3 regions of the Shewanella sp. LC6 genome follow, and region 3 is predicted to be linked to each of the others. Evidence: predicted binding sites of a transcription regulator. Region 3 holds the regulator's gene; each other region holds the start of a gene.
What was found. Region 3 encodes NrdR, which represses ribonucleotide reductase genes. Its sites were predicted from a motif close to AAACACNANATNTNGTGTTT; they were not measured.
Positions count from the first base shown of each region.

Region 1: the regulator NrdR is predicted to act here: its motif matches at 2,670-2,689, upstream of nrdA (class 1a ribonucleoside-diphosphate reductase subunit alpha).
Region 2: the regulator NrdR is predicted to act here: its motif matches at 2,445-2,464, upstream of nrdD (anaerobic ribonucleoside-triphosphate reductase).

Region 1 covers NZ_CP043902.1:2,694,423-2,698,680, reverse strand. Annotated here, with positions in the region: gene nrdB (class Ia ribonucleoside-diphosphate reductase subunit beta) at 1-166, opposite strand, end outside; gene nrdA (class 1a ribonucleoside-diphosphate reductase subunit alpha) at 228-2,516, opposite strand; gene FJD32_RS12240 (HAD-IA family hydrolase) at 2,962-3,636, opposite strand; gene ubiG (bifunctional 2-polyprenyl-6-hydroxyphenol methylase/3-demethylubiquinol 3-O-methyltransferase UbiG) at 3,638-4,258, opposite strand, start outside.
Region 2 covers NZ_CP043902.1:1,972,447-1,976,704, reverse strand. Annotated here, with positions in the region: gene nrdG (anaerobic ribonucleoside-triphosphate reductase-activating protein) at 1-181, opposite strand, end outside; gene nrdD (anaerobic ribonucleoside-triphosphate reductase) at 297-2,414, opposite strand; gene FJD32_RS08885 (hypothetical protein) at 2,718-3,398, opposite strand; gene rssA (patatin-like phospholipase RssA) at 3,511-4,258, opposite strand, start outside.
Region 3 covers NZ_CP043902.1:1,331,313-1,335,570, reverse strand. Annotated here, with positions in the region: gene FJD32_RS05925 (riboflavin synthase) at 1-463, opposite strand, end outside; gene ribD (bifunctional diaminohydroxyphosphoribosylaminopyrimidine deaminase/5-amino-6-(5-phosphoribosylamino)uracil reductase RibD) at 471-1,616, opposite strand; gene nrdR (transcriptional regulator NrdR) at 1,740-2,189, opposite strand; gene glyA (serine hydroxymethyltransferase) at 2,386-3,639, opposite strand; gene ettA (energy-dependent translational throttle protein EttA) at 3,830-4,258, shown strand, end outside.

The sequences.
Region 1 (4,258 bases), 1.4 Mb from region 3:
CATCGACTTCCTCTGGGCGCCAGAAGAAAGACAGCTGCTTTTCAATTAGTTTTTCAAACACTTCATATTTTTGTTGGTCATAACGTGCGACGTTTACCGATTGTCCGAAAAACATGGGTTCACGGGTGGCATCGTTGGGTGTTTGGCAAAAAGTAGAGTAGGTCATGGTACGAGTATTCCAATAAGTCGGGATCCCATTGGGATCCCGCAACCGTTAACATTGAAGATTAGATTTTGCAAGCGCCGCCAGCACAGCCGTCATCTTCTTTCTCTATGTTGGTAATGTCATCGTGTTGATCCGATGCTCCATCGCGAGTGTTATGGTAGTACAGCGTTTTTACACCTAACTTGTAGGCATTGAGTAAGTCTTTTAGCAGGGTCTGCATTGGGACTTTACGGCCCTCAAAACGCGCTGGATCATAGTTTGTGTTGGCCGAAATCGCTTGGTCAACGAACTTTTGCATGATACCCACAAGCTGTAAGTAACCTTCGTTGCTTGGCATTTGCCATAACAGCTCGTAGTTGTATTTCAGCTCATCGAAATCAGGCACTACTTGTTTTAACTGGCCATCTTTACTGGCTTTCACACTGATCAAGCCGCGTGGCGGTTCGATACCGTTGGTGGCGTTTGAGATCTGTGATGAAGTCTCAGACGGCATCAGTGCAGACAATGTCGAGTTACGTAAACCATACTCTTTAATGTCGTTACGCAGCGCTTCCCAGTCTAAATGCAATGGCTCACTGCAAATCTTATCTAGGTCACGTTTGTAGGTATCGATAGGTAAAATACCTTGAGCGTAAGTCGTCTCATTAAATAATGGGCACGCACCTTTTTCTTTCGCCAGATTCATTGACGCTTTGAGCAGATAAAACTGAATCGCTTCAAAGGTCTTGTGAGTCAGATTGTTCGCGCTACCATCGGAGTACTTCATACCATTCTTCGCTAAATAGTTAGCGAAGTTGATAACACCAATCCCTAAGGTACGACGGTTCATCGACGAAATCTGCGCCGCTTTGATTGGATAATCTTGGTAATCCAGCAGGTTATCTAAGGCTCGCACGGCTAAATCAGCTAATGGCTCCAATTCCGCTAAATCGGTAATTGTCCCTAGGTTTAATGCCGACAGTGTACAAAGAGCGATTTCGCCGTTTGGATCGTCAATGTTATTCAATGGCTTAGTCGGCAGCGCGATTTCAAGGCAGAGGTTAGACTGTCTGATCGGTGCAACTTTTGAGTCAAATGGACTGTGGGTGTTACAGTGATCCACGTTTTGAATGTAGATACGGCCCGTTGAAGCACGTTCTTGCATCATCAATGAGAACAGATCCACCGCTTTTAATGTCTTTTTGCGAATGCTGCCGTCTTGCTCATATTGCAGATATAAACGCTCAAATTCAGCTTGGTCTTCAAAGAAGGCATCGTAAAGACCGGGTACGTCCGATGGGCTGAACAGGCTGATATTTTCACCTTTGATCAGACGTTGATACATCAGTTTATTCAGTTGCACGCCGTAGTCTAAATGACGGATACGGTTATCTTCAACGCCACGGTTATTTTTCAGTACTAGCAGCGATTCAACTTCTAAGTGCCAAATAGGATAGAAGAGGGTGGCTGCACCGCCGCGCACGCCGCCTTGCGAGCACGATTTCACCGCAGTTTGGAAATACTTGTAGAAAGGTAAGCAACCCGTGTGGAAGGCTTCGCCACCACGGATTGGGCTTCCTAATGCACGGATACGACCGGCGTTGATACCGATACCAGCGCGTTGGCTCACGTATTTTACGATAGATGATGCTGTCGCGTTGATTGAATCCAAGCTATCGCCACATTCAATCAGTACGCATGAGCTAAACTGACGAGTCGGGGTACGCACTCCCGCCATGATAGGCGTTGGCAGTGAAATCTTAAAAGTCGATACTGCGTCGTAAAAATCTTTGACGTATTGCAGACGCGTTGCCTTTGGATAGCGGGCAAACAAACAGGCCGCCACCAGAATATAGAGGAACTGGGCGCTCTCATAAATCTCGTGGGTGACGCGGTTTTGAACCAGATATTTACCTTCAAGCTGTTTAACGGCTGCGTAGGAGAAGTTCATATCTCGCCAATGGTCGATATAAGTATCCATAATATCGAGTTCTTCGCGGGTGTAATCCTGCAGAATATGCATATCATACTTACCCAACTCTACCAGCTTAGTGACATGGTCATATAACTTGGGTGGCTCGAACTGACCAAAAGCCTTCTTACGCAAATGGAATACGGCTAAACGCGCAGCCAGAAACTGATAATCGGGTGACTCAGGGGAAATTAAATCCGCCGCAGATTTGATGATCGTTTCGTGGATAGCTTCGGTTGGGATCCCATCGAAAAACTGTAAATGCGTGCGAAGTTCAACTTCAGAAACAGAAACGTTTTTTAACCCCTTGGCTGCCCAAGTAATTACGCGGTGTATTTTGTCGAGATCAATTGTCTCACGTGCACCACAGCGTTTTGTAACTGTCATATTGCTATTCATTGAAGAGAGGCCTTGGTTCTGATATCTGTTCAGGTGAACTAAGTCACCGTACGTTTCCTTGTAAAACAATCAACCTGAAAACCCTTAATACTGTTGACTATGGTGAAAATAGTCGATTTAGCGGGGAACTTCTAGTGTGTCTGATTGCTACCTATACACAAGATATGGTGTTTTAAATAATCTGAGATACAAGATAGTGAGGTTTGCTATTATTTGCAAGTCTCAATTTAGGGGGTATCTTGTGGATATCTTGAGGATAAAAAAATGCGTTAGTAATGACTAACCCTGTAGCTCAAATTGAGATTAGCGTGCGTCTGATATGGCGAATTTTTATTCCGATCCCGCAGTGTGATCGATCGCTAAAATAAGCAGCGATCACGATCGCGGGGATTGACCCATAGCGTTAATTCTATTAATAGCTATCAGCACGAATCCTGATTCGTGCTTATTTTGTTAACGCTTGGCTTAGTGCCGAATGTAAATTCGAAGGCGTCGTAAACTGTGCATAGGCAGGCCATGCATCGGGTGTATCGTCCTCGCCCAAATATCCCCACAGCGCTACACCGCCGAGCATGCCCGCCGCTTGAGCCGCCAGTAAATCCCGCTCAGCATCACCTAAGTAAAGGATTTGCTGTGGCTTGCACTGCAACTGCTGCGCGCCCAATAGCATAGGTGCGGTATGGGGCTTAGGGTAACGGGTCGAATCGCCGCTGATCATCACTGGCATACGCGAGCTGAGCTTAAGCTTATGTAACAGGGGACGAGTAAAGCGGGCAGGTTTATTGGTGATGACTCCAAATGGCACGCGGCATAACTCGAGCCAGTCAAGCAGTGGAGAAATACCTTCAAACAATTGGCAATGGTCGCCATTGATCCTTTGATAGTGGGCAAGGAGTCCTTGCTGGACTTGGGTGCGTAGCACCTCATCTGCGCCTGGAATGGCCGCATCGACTAAGGCAAAGCTGCCATGGGAGGCGGCGCTACGCATGTCTGCAAAGGGTTTTGCTGCAATACCGACATCAGACAAACTGAGGTTAAGGGCCTGAACCAGATCCGGCGCGGTATCGGCAAGAGTACCATCAAGGTCGAATAAGACCCCTTTAACCTCAGCTAAACTCATCTTAATCTGCCTTTTGCGTTGCAATCATATAGTTTACATCGACCTTAGATGTGTACTTAAAAATCCCTGTTAACGGGTTATAAGTGATCCCAAGGGCGTCTTTACAGATGAGGTCGGTGTTATCGACTAACTCAATCAATTCGGAAGGTTTAATAAACTTATTATGATCATGAGTGCCAATCGGTAACATCTTCAGTAGATATTCAGCACCGATAATGGTTTCGACAAAGGATTTAACATTGCGATTAATCGTGGAAAAAAACACAAAACCACCGGGTTTTACCATATCGCAGCAGGCTTGGATCACTGATTGGGGATTGGGTACGTGTTCGAGCATCTCCATGCAGGTCACCACATCATAGTATTCGCGGTGATCTTCCCTATGAGCCTCGGCGGTGTTTTTCACGTAATTGATGCTCACACCGGTTTCCAGCGCATGCAAGCGTGCAACTTCTAACGGTTCTTCACCCATATCAAGACCATCAACCACTGCACCGATGCGCGCCATGCTTTCGGATAAAATGCCACCGCCACAGCCGACGTCGAGCACTTTTTTACCAAAAATCCCGCCAGCAGTTTGATCGATATAGTTTAAGCGAAGGGGATTTAATAGATGCAGCGG
Region 2 (4,258 bases), 640 kb from region 3:
CCTGCAAATCCGCAATGATATTATCTTCCATTGCCTTATCAAATAAATGGCCAGAGCGCACATCCCAAGTACTTTGATTATAGCAACCACGGCATTGGTGCTCACAACCTGAAACAAATAAGGTGGCCCGAGTGCCTGGGCCGTTGACCACATCAACGGGATAATATTGCTGATAGTTCATTGTATAAGTCCAATACGAAATACAAAGAGCGCCAGGCTGGCTAAAAATCAAAGCACAGTCCCATGGTAAGCGACTGTGCTGATATCAGTGCAACAAACACAACAAGGCAAAAATGTTACAAGTGTTTGATCCTACGCTTCACTTCTTCTTGCTTACCATGGTTGAACGGTCTGGCATCGGGACTGCCTAAGTAACCACACACACGGCGCGTAACAGACACTCGACTTGGCTCATGGTTGCCGCATTTAGGGCAAGTAAATCCTTTGCTAGTACAGCTAAATTCGCCGGTAAAACCACAATCATAACATTCGTCAATCGGCGTGTTAGTACCGTAGTAAGGTACACGGCTATAGCTGTAATCCCAGACATTTTCGAGCGCTTCGATATTGTGCTGCATATTAGGATATTCGCCGTAGCAAATAAAACCACCATTGGCGATGGCGGGATATGGCTGCTCAAAATCGATTTTATCGTAAGGATTCACGTGCTTTTCCACATCTAAATGGAAGCTATTGGTGTAATAGCCCTTATCGGTTACCCCCGCAACCACACCAAACTGGCGCGCATCGAGCTTACAAAAACGACTGCAGAGACTCTCACTTGGGGTGCTATACAGGCTGAATCCATAACCCGTTTCGGCCTTCCATGCGTCGGTAGCCGCTTTAAGGTGCGCAACAATCGCCACCGCTTTTTCACGAAGCTTAGCATCATCAAACACATGGGTTTCAGTGCCATAGAGCGCATTAATGGTTTCATGTAAACCGATATAACCTAATGAAATCGATGCCCGACCATTTTTAAAGATTTGGGCAATATCATCATCGGCACGCAAGCGCACACCACAGGCACCTTCCATATACAAAATCGGCGCAACTCTGGCTTTCACTCCGTTTAACCGTTCGATACGCGTATCTAATGCGCGGCGGGCAAGTAATAGCCGCTCATCCAGAATACGGTAGAACTCAGCCTCATCGCCATTCGCTTCTAGCGCAACACGTGGCAAGTTTAAGCTAACAACGCCAAGGTTATTGCGCCCTTCATGGACGAGTTCACCATTTTCTTTATAGGAACCTAAAAAGCTGCGGCAACCCATAGGGGTTTTAAACGAACCCGTCACTTTTTCCACTTGCTCATAGTTCAAAATATCTGGATACATGCGCATACTGGCGCATTTAAGGGCCATTTGTTTTACATCGTAATTGCAATCGCCGACTTTGTGGTTAATACCATCACGGATGGCAAACACCAATTTAGGGAACACCGCTGTTTTACGATTTTTACCTAACCCCGCCATGCGTACTTTCAGCATCGATTGTTGAATTAAACGCGACTCCCACGAAGTACCTAGACCGAAACCAAAGGTCACAAACGGGGTTTGTCCATTAGCGGTATGTAAGGTATTCACCTCATATTCAAGGGATTGGAAAGCATCGTGGCATTCTTTTTCAGTCTGAGCAGTGGCATAGGCTTTAGCATCTTTAATCTGCCAGTTCAGTGCCACTTGATAATGTTTGTCATAACTCTTGGCCACAAAAGGCGCTAACACTTCATCAATACGATTAATCGTGGTGCCGCCATAGATATGGCTTGCCACTTGGGCAATAATTTGCGCCGTCACGGCCGTAGCGGTAGAGATCGATTTTGGGGTCTCAATTTCGGCGTTGCCCATCTTAAAGCCATGGGTCAACATGCCCGCCAAATCAATCAACATACAGTTAAACATCGGGAAAAAGGGCGAGTAATCAAGATCGTGATAGTGGATCTCACCGATTTCGTGCGCAGCCACCACATCCTTAGGCAGAATATGGCTCTTGGCATAATGTTTAGCCACGATGCCCGCCAGCAGATCCCGTTGAGTTGGGATCACTTTAGAGTCTTTATTGGCGTTTTCATTTAACAGCGCGGCATTGCTCTGCTCAACTAAACCACGGATTTCAAGATTGAGCTTACTGGTAGCATCGCGGCAAATGTCTCTGTCGTGACGATATTCAATGTAGACCCGTGCCAATGATTTATAAGGGCCTTCCATCAATAGGTTTTCAACCGCATCCTGTAGATGGTGGATTTCAACTTCTGCCATATTCGCCACTCGTTCTCTCACACAAGCGGCTACCGTCGCGGCATAATCTGCGTCCTCTATCCCAACCGAGTTTGCAGCAGCGACCACTGCATCTCTTATCCTTGTTTCATCAAAAGGTGTGCGGCAACCATCCCGCTTGATCACGACTGGCATTGTTTAATTCCTCTCCATCCCGATTAAAATTAACACTATATATAGTGATTAAATAACCTATCAACACAATATGTAGGCAATTAAGCGGCATCGACACCTAAAATTCCATGATCCAGATCATGATTTATCGGATGGATAAAAAGAACAAATAAGAACTGCTGCCAAACCCAATGATCTCAGTTTTAGGCCTTGACCTTGATGCTAAAGCAAGATAGTAGACGCAGGAAATGGCGCTAATAATGACAAAAGACTCTGACCCAGAAGCCAAAGTCTATTGTTTTTGAAAGAATATTGTAAATAAGACTAGCGCTTAGCTAAGGCAAGATAACTGCTCAATTGTCCCAACGCCGATTGCTGCATCCCCATGGATGAAGCCACCTGCATCGTTGATTTAAGTCCCTGCCATAACTGTTTTTGACTATCGCTCATGGTGGGGTTGCTATTCAAATAATCCGTTAATTGACCAAACACTTTAGTCGCCTTTTGTGCCAGCACTGGCGACTGGGCATCATCCATGTTTTTTAACACATTTTTAGCATCTACTAACGTGTTGATCATCGGGCTATTAGGCGATTTTTCAGCCAAAGACTTTAGCTCATCATCGATAAAATCCTGCAAAGACTGCTTATTGGTACTTTGGCTTGGCAAACTAATGCCGTTTTGCGAGAGCCGTTCCACCTGTGCATCGGAAAGAATACCGTCTTTTTGTAACCGCGAGACTAAAGCGGGTATCTCAGCCACGCTAAATTTGCCATCAGCAAAAAAGTCTTTCGACATGGCCTGAATTTTTTGTGCTCGCAGTGCCCGTGGTGACAGCGCTATCTCGTCACTCGGTTTAGTATCCACCTTAGGGGGTTCTTTGGCTGAGGAGTTTGACTCCGTACTCGATTCAGTTTTACCTGTCTCCGTCTTTTTGCTATTCAGGCCATAAGCTTCAGCAGCACTGCTACGATTTAGATTAAGGGCATTTAAAAGAGAATTCATCGTCAATAATTCGGCGTCTAATACTGATTAATGGTTTTAAAGCAAAAACTAAGCCAATCAAGCAGTAAGTAGTGTCATATCGTAATTAACAGATAAATTCATCCTGACATTTTTAGCCTTTCCAGATCGCCGCATCAATTAAATGTGCCACTTTTGCCACGGCAGCTTCACCTGCTGCAATGGCTTCAGCTGCTCGGTGGAACTCCATGGTGCCGATATTAGCCACTTCGGGTACAACACAGATATCGGGAGGGTCACCCATTAAACGCGCCCGTTTATGCCGCTGCTCTAAAATACTCATCGACTGGGACATCACCGCAATCATACCGGGATTAGATTTAGTCCCTAGGGAAAACTTATCGGTTAAGCTACCGACATATTCTCGCCCGCGGGCGAATAAATCCATAAAACCCGTTTCTTGGCGCGCGGGCATTTGGGTTTCATCTTTAGGTGCCCGATGGCTGGTCATATTAACGGGTAAAACTTGTAATCGACCGGTATGAAAACCTTGTAAATCAACGGCAATGACAATATCTACCCCCATAGCACGGCTCACCGAAACGGGGACAGGATTAACAACTGCACCATCCACTAACCAACGCTCACCTTGACGGACAGGCGCTAATATCCCAGGCATAGAGCAAGAGGCCCGTACGGCTTGGCGTAAATCACCATGGCGAAACCAGATTTCCTGACCTGAATACAGATCCGTAGCAATGGCCGCAAAGGGACGCTCTAAATCCTCGATATTGATATCACCAATCCGCGATTGCAGCACATCGAATACTTTTTCGCCGCCAATTAGCCCACCTTTACGCCAACGAATATCCATCAGTCCCAACACATCCCAACTAGAGAAG
Region 3 (4,258 bases):
GGTGTCCATCGACTTCGTTTACCGTGAGGCTCACGCCATCGATGGTAATAGAACCTTTATGGGCGATATAGCGAGCCAGCTCCGTAGGCGCCGCTAACCAAAACTCAATCGCCTGGCCCCGCGCCAAACGCTGCTCAACGGTGGCAATGCCATCCACATGGCCGCTCACCATGTGCCCGCCGAGGCGAGTTGTCGGGGTAACGGCTTTTTCAAGATTAACCTTAGTACCCACTTTGTAGTTAGCAAAGCCTGTGAGACTGACAGTTTCAGCCGACACATCCGCCACATAGCCATCGGCTAATTGCTGAACCACAGTCAAACACACACCATTGGTGGCGATACTGTCGCCTAAACGCACATCGCTTAAATCCAGTTTGCCACTGGCGACCGTCAAACGAATATCATCGCCTTTACGTTCAAGCTTTCGCAGCGTGCCAACGGCCTCAATAATCCCAGTAAACATGGTTAACTCACTTATTCGCTAAAGATGGATTGGACGTGAGCCGCAAGGTGAAACGCGTATCCGCGCCCACTTTACGCTCATCGACCAGTTTGAGGGTCGGAATATCGGCCATCATTTGATAATCGGGTAATTCGAGTAGATTACGTCCTTGTGCGCCAAGAATTTTCATCGCTTGATACAGTACTAACTCATCGGCTAATCCCGCGCCGATAAAGGCACCTGCTAAGGTCGCGCCCGCTTCGATAAGCACCTGATTACAGTTTTTGCCTAAATAGCTTAAGAGTGTGGGCAGCGAGATGCGACCATCAATCGCCGGTAATTGAAGACAAGTCACATGGGACGGCAACTGCGCCATAAAGGCTGGCGAGTATGGCTCAGTTGAGACTAATAAAATCGGCGATTCAATCGCAAGCAAAGCTGCCTTAATCGGCATGCGGCAGCGACTGTCTAAAATCACCCGTAGCGGTTGTAAAATTTGCGCCTCACTCAATAGTGAGTTAAGACTGCCAAGCTCTGAGTAGCGCACATTGAGGGATGGATCATCGGCCAGTACGGTTTCAATCCCAGTTACTATGGCGCAGGCGCGCAAACGTAAACGCTGCACATCGCGGCGAGCTTCGGGGCCTGTAATCCACTTAGAGACACCATTGGATAATGCGGTTTTACCATCGAGACTCGCGGCAAGCTTTACCGTCACCCAAGGTAGGCCCGACTCCATGCGCTTCATAAAACCAAGATTTAAAGCATAGGCCTCATCGCGATGTAAACCGACATCCACTTGAATGCCCGCATCGCGCAGCATTTGAATACCGCGACCACCGACCTGAGGATTGGGATCTTCAACCGCCACCACCACACGTTTTACACCGATATTGATCAGCGCCAAGGCGCAGGGCGGCGTACGACCATAATGGCTGCAAGGCTCTAAGGTGACATAGGCGGTCGCGCCACGGGCAAGCTCGCCAGCCATGCGCAGTGCATGCACCTCGGCGTGGGGCTCGCCGGCTTTTTGATGATAACCTTCACCGACAATCTGATTATCTTTTACGATAACGCAGCCCACACTGGGATTGGGGCGAGTGGTATAAAATCCTTTGCGAGCCAGTTGTATGGCTCGGCTCATCATCTGGTTATCGAGTTCTGACCAATTCATATAAACCCTATGAAATCTTGAGGAAGCGTGCCCGAATGCAGCGCAAAACGAGGCACTAACCTAAGCACGAACCTAAGCACGAACCTAAGCACGAACCTAAGCACTAACTTAAGATAACCCATGTTACTTTTGCAGTTTCGCAATCGCCTCACCAAATTCGGAGACGTCTTCAAAGGCGCGATAAACCGAGGCAAAACGAATATAGGCAACCTTGTCTAGGCTCATTAACTGTTCCATCATCAAGTTGCCTATCATCTCGGATGGCACTTCACGCTCGCCAGTCGCCCGCAGCGTTGACTTGATTTTACTTAAGGCCTGCTCGATTTCATCCATGGACACGGGGCGTTTTTCGACCGCGCGTAACATACCTGCTTGCAGCTTTTCTTCATCAAAGGGTTGACGCGTGCCATCACGTTTAATCACCCGTGGCATGACTAATTCGGCGCCTTCGAAGGTGGTAAATCTTTCGTGGCATTCGGTGCATTCTCGGCGACGACGCACTTGATGGCCTTCCGCCACTAATCGGGAATCGATCACTTTAGTATCTGTCGCGCTGCAAAATGGACAATGCATTGAGCCTCCTGCCGTGAATGGAATAAAGCCTATCTTGCTTAAACCGAGCAGGTTTAAGTCTAAGATTTTAGCAATAAAAATGGCCGCTTAATGCGGCCATGGGATTTTATCCTATTTATCGGCTGAGGTTAACCACCTAAGCTTAACGACCTAAGCTGTTGTGAACTTAGCCGATATATTCGGATAAATTAACGAATTAACCGTAAACAGGGAAACGGGCGCACAGTGCCAATACTTGGCCTTTTACGCGCTCGATGACCGCTGGATTGTGAGCATCGTCGAGGATGTCACAGATCCAACTGGTTAACTCTTTCGCTTCAGCTTCTTTAAAGCCACGGCGAGTGATCGCAGGCGTACCAATACGTACACCAGAGGTCACGAATGGAGAACGTGGGTCATTTGGCACAGAGTTTTTGTTTACTGTGATGTTCGCGCTACCTAAAGCGGCATCGGCTTCTTTACCCGTCAGGTCGCGACCGATTAAGTCCACCAGCATTAAGTGGTTGTCAGTACCGCCAGAAACGATTTTGTAACCGCGCTCTAAGAACACTTCAACCATAGCTTTAGCGTTCTTAACCACTTGTTGTTGGTAAGCTTTGAACTCTGGCTCTAAAGCTTCTTTGAAGGCTACCGCTTTACCCGCGATAACATGCATCAAAGGACCGCCTTGACCGCCTGGGAATACCGCAGAGTTCAGCTTTTTGTATAACTCTTCATCATCGGCAGCAGACAGAATGATACCGCCACGAGGACCGGCTAAGGTCTTGTGAGTGGTTGAGGTCACAACGTGCGCGTGTGGCACTGGGTTTGGATACACACCAGCGGCGATAAGACCCGCAACGTGTGCCATGTCGACAAACAGATAAGCACCGATTTTGTCTGCGATTTCGCGCATTCTTGCCCAGTCAACGATACCTGAATAAGCAGAGAAACCACCGATCATCATCTTAGGCTTATGTTCAACCGCCAGACGTTCCATTTCGTCGTAGTCAATTTTGCCTGATTCATCGATGCCGTAAGGAATGATGTTGTACAGTCTACCGGAGAAGTTAACAGGTGAACCGTGGGTCAAGTGACCACCGTGAGCGAGGTTCATACCTAAAACGGTATCGCCTGGTTTTAACAATGCCATGTAAACGGCGCTGTTTGCTTGAGAACCTGAGTGAGGTTGTACGTTTGCGTAAGTCGCGCCAAACAGTTGTTTTGCACGCTCAATCGCTAAGGTTTCAACTACGTCCACATACTCACAACCGCCGTAGTAACGCTTGCCTGGATAGCCTTCGGCGTACTTATTCGTTAGTTGTGAACCTTGCGCTTCCATCACGCGTGGACTGGTGTAGTTTTCAGAAGCAATCAGCTCAATATGCTCTTCTTGACGCAGAGTTTCGTTCTGAATTGCGTTGAACAGTTCCGGATCATAATCTGCGATATTCATATCTTTTTTCAGCATTGCTTACTCCAGCTGCCAATTCTTGTAGGTAGGGTTGCGCGGTATTCTACTCGTAACGAGCCGACAATCCCAGTCTCTGAAACATGAAAATCCTACAGTTTTAGCTTGAATGCGCCTCAATGCCGAGTTGAGTTCGGCGCGCAATCGAGTAGAATTAGCCGCATCATTAGTCACTTATAGATGCAGAAAAATGGCTCAGTTTGTTTACAGCATGTTGCGGGTGGGCAAGGTTGTTCCGCCTAAGAAGCAGATCCTTAAAGACATTTCCTTAAGCTTTTTCCCCGGCGCCAAGATCGGTGTGTTAGGTCTTAACGGTTCAGGTAAATCCACCCTACTGCGCATTATGGCCGGTATCGATACCGAGATTGAGGGTGAAGCGCGCCCAATGCCAGGGCTGAAGATTGGTTACCTGCCACAGGAACCCAAACTCGACCCAACGCAAACCGTGCGTGAAGCGATTGAAGAAGCGGTTTCTGAAGCAAAAAATGCCCTCAAACGCTTAGACGAAGTCTATGCCGCTTATGCAGAACCCGATGCGGACTTCGACGCGCTTGCCAAAGAGCAAGGCGAACTTGAAGCGATTATTCAGGCGCAGGACGCTCACAATCTAGACAACATC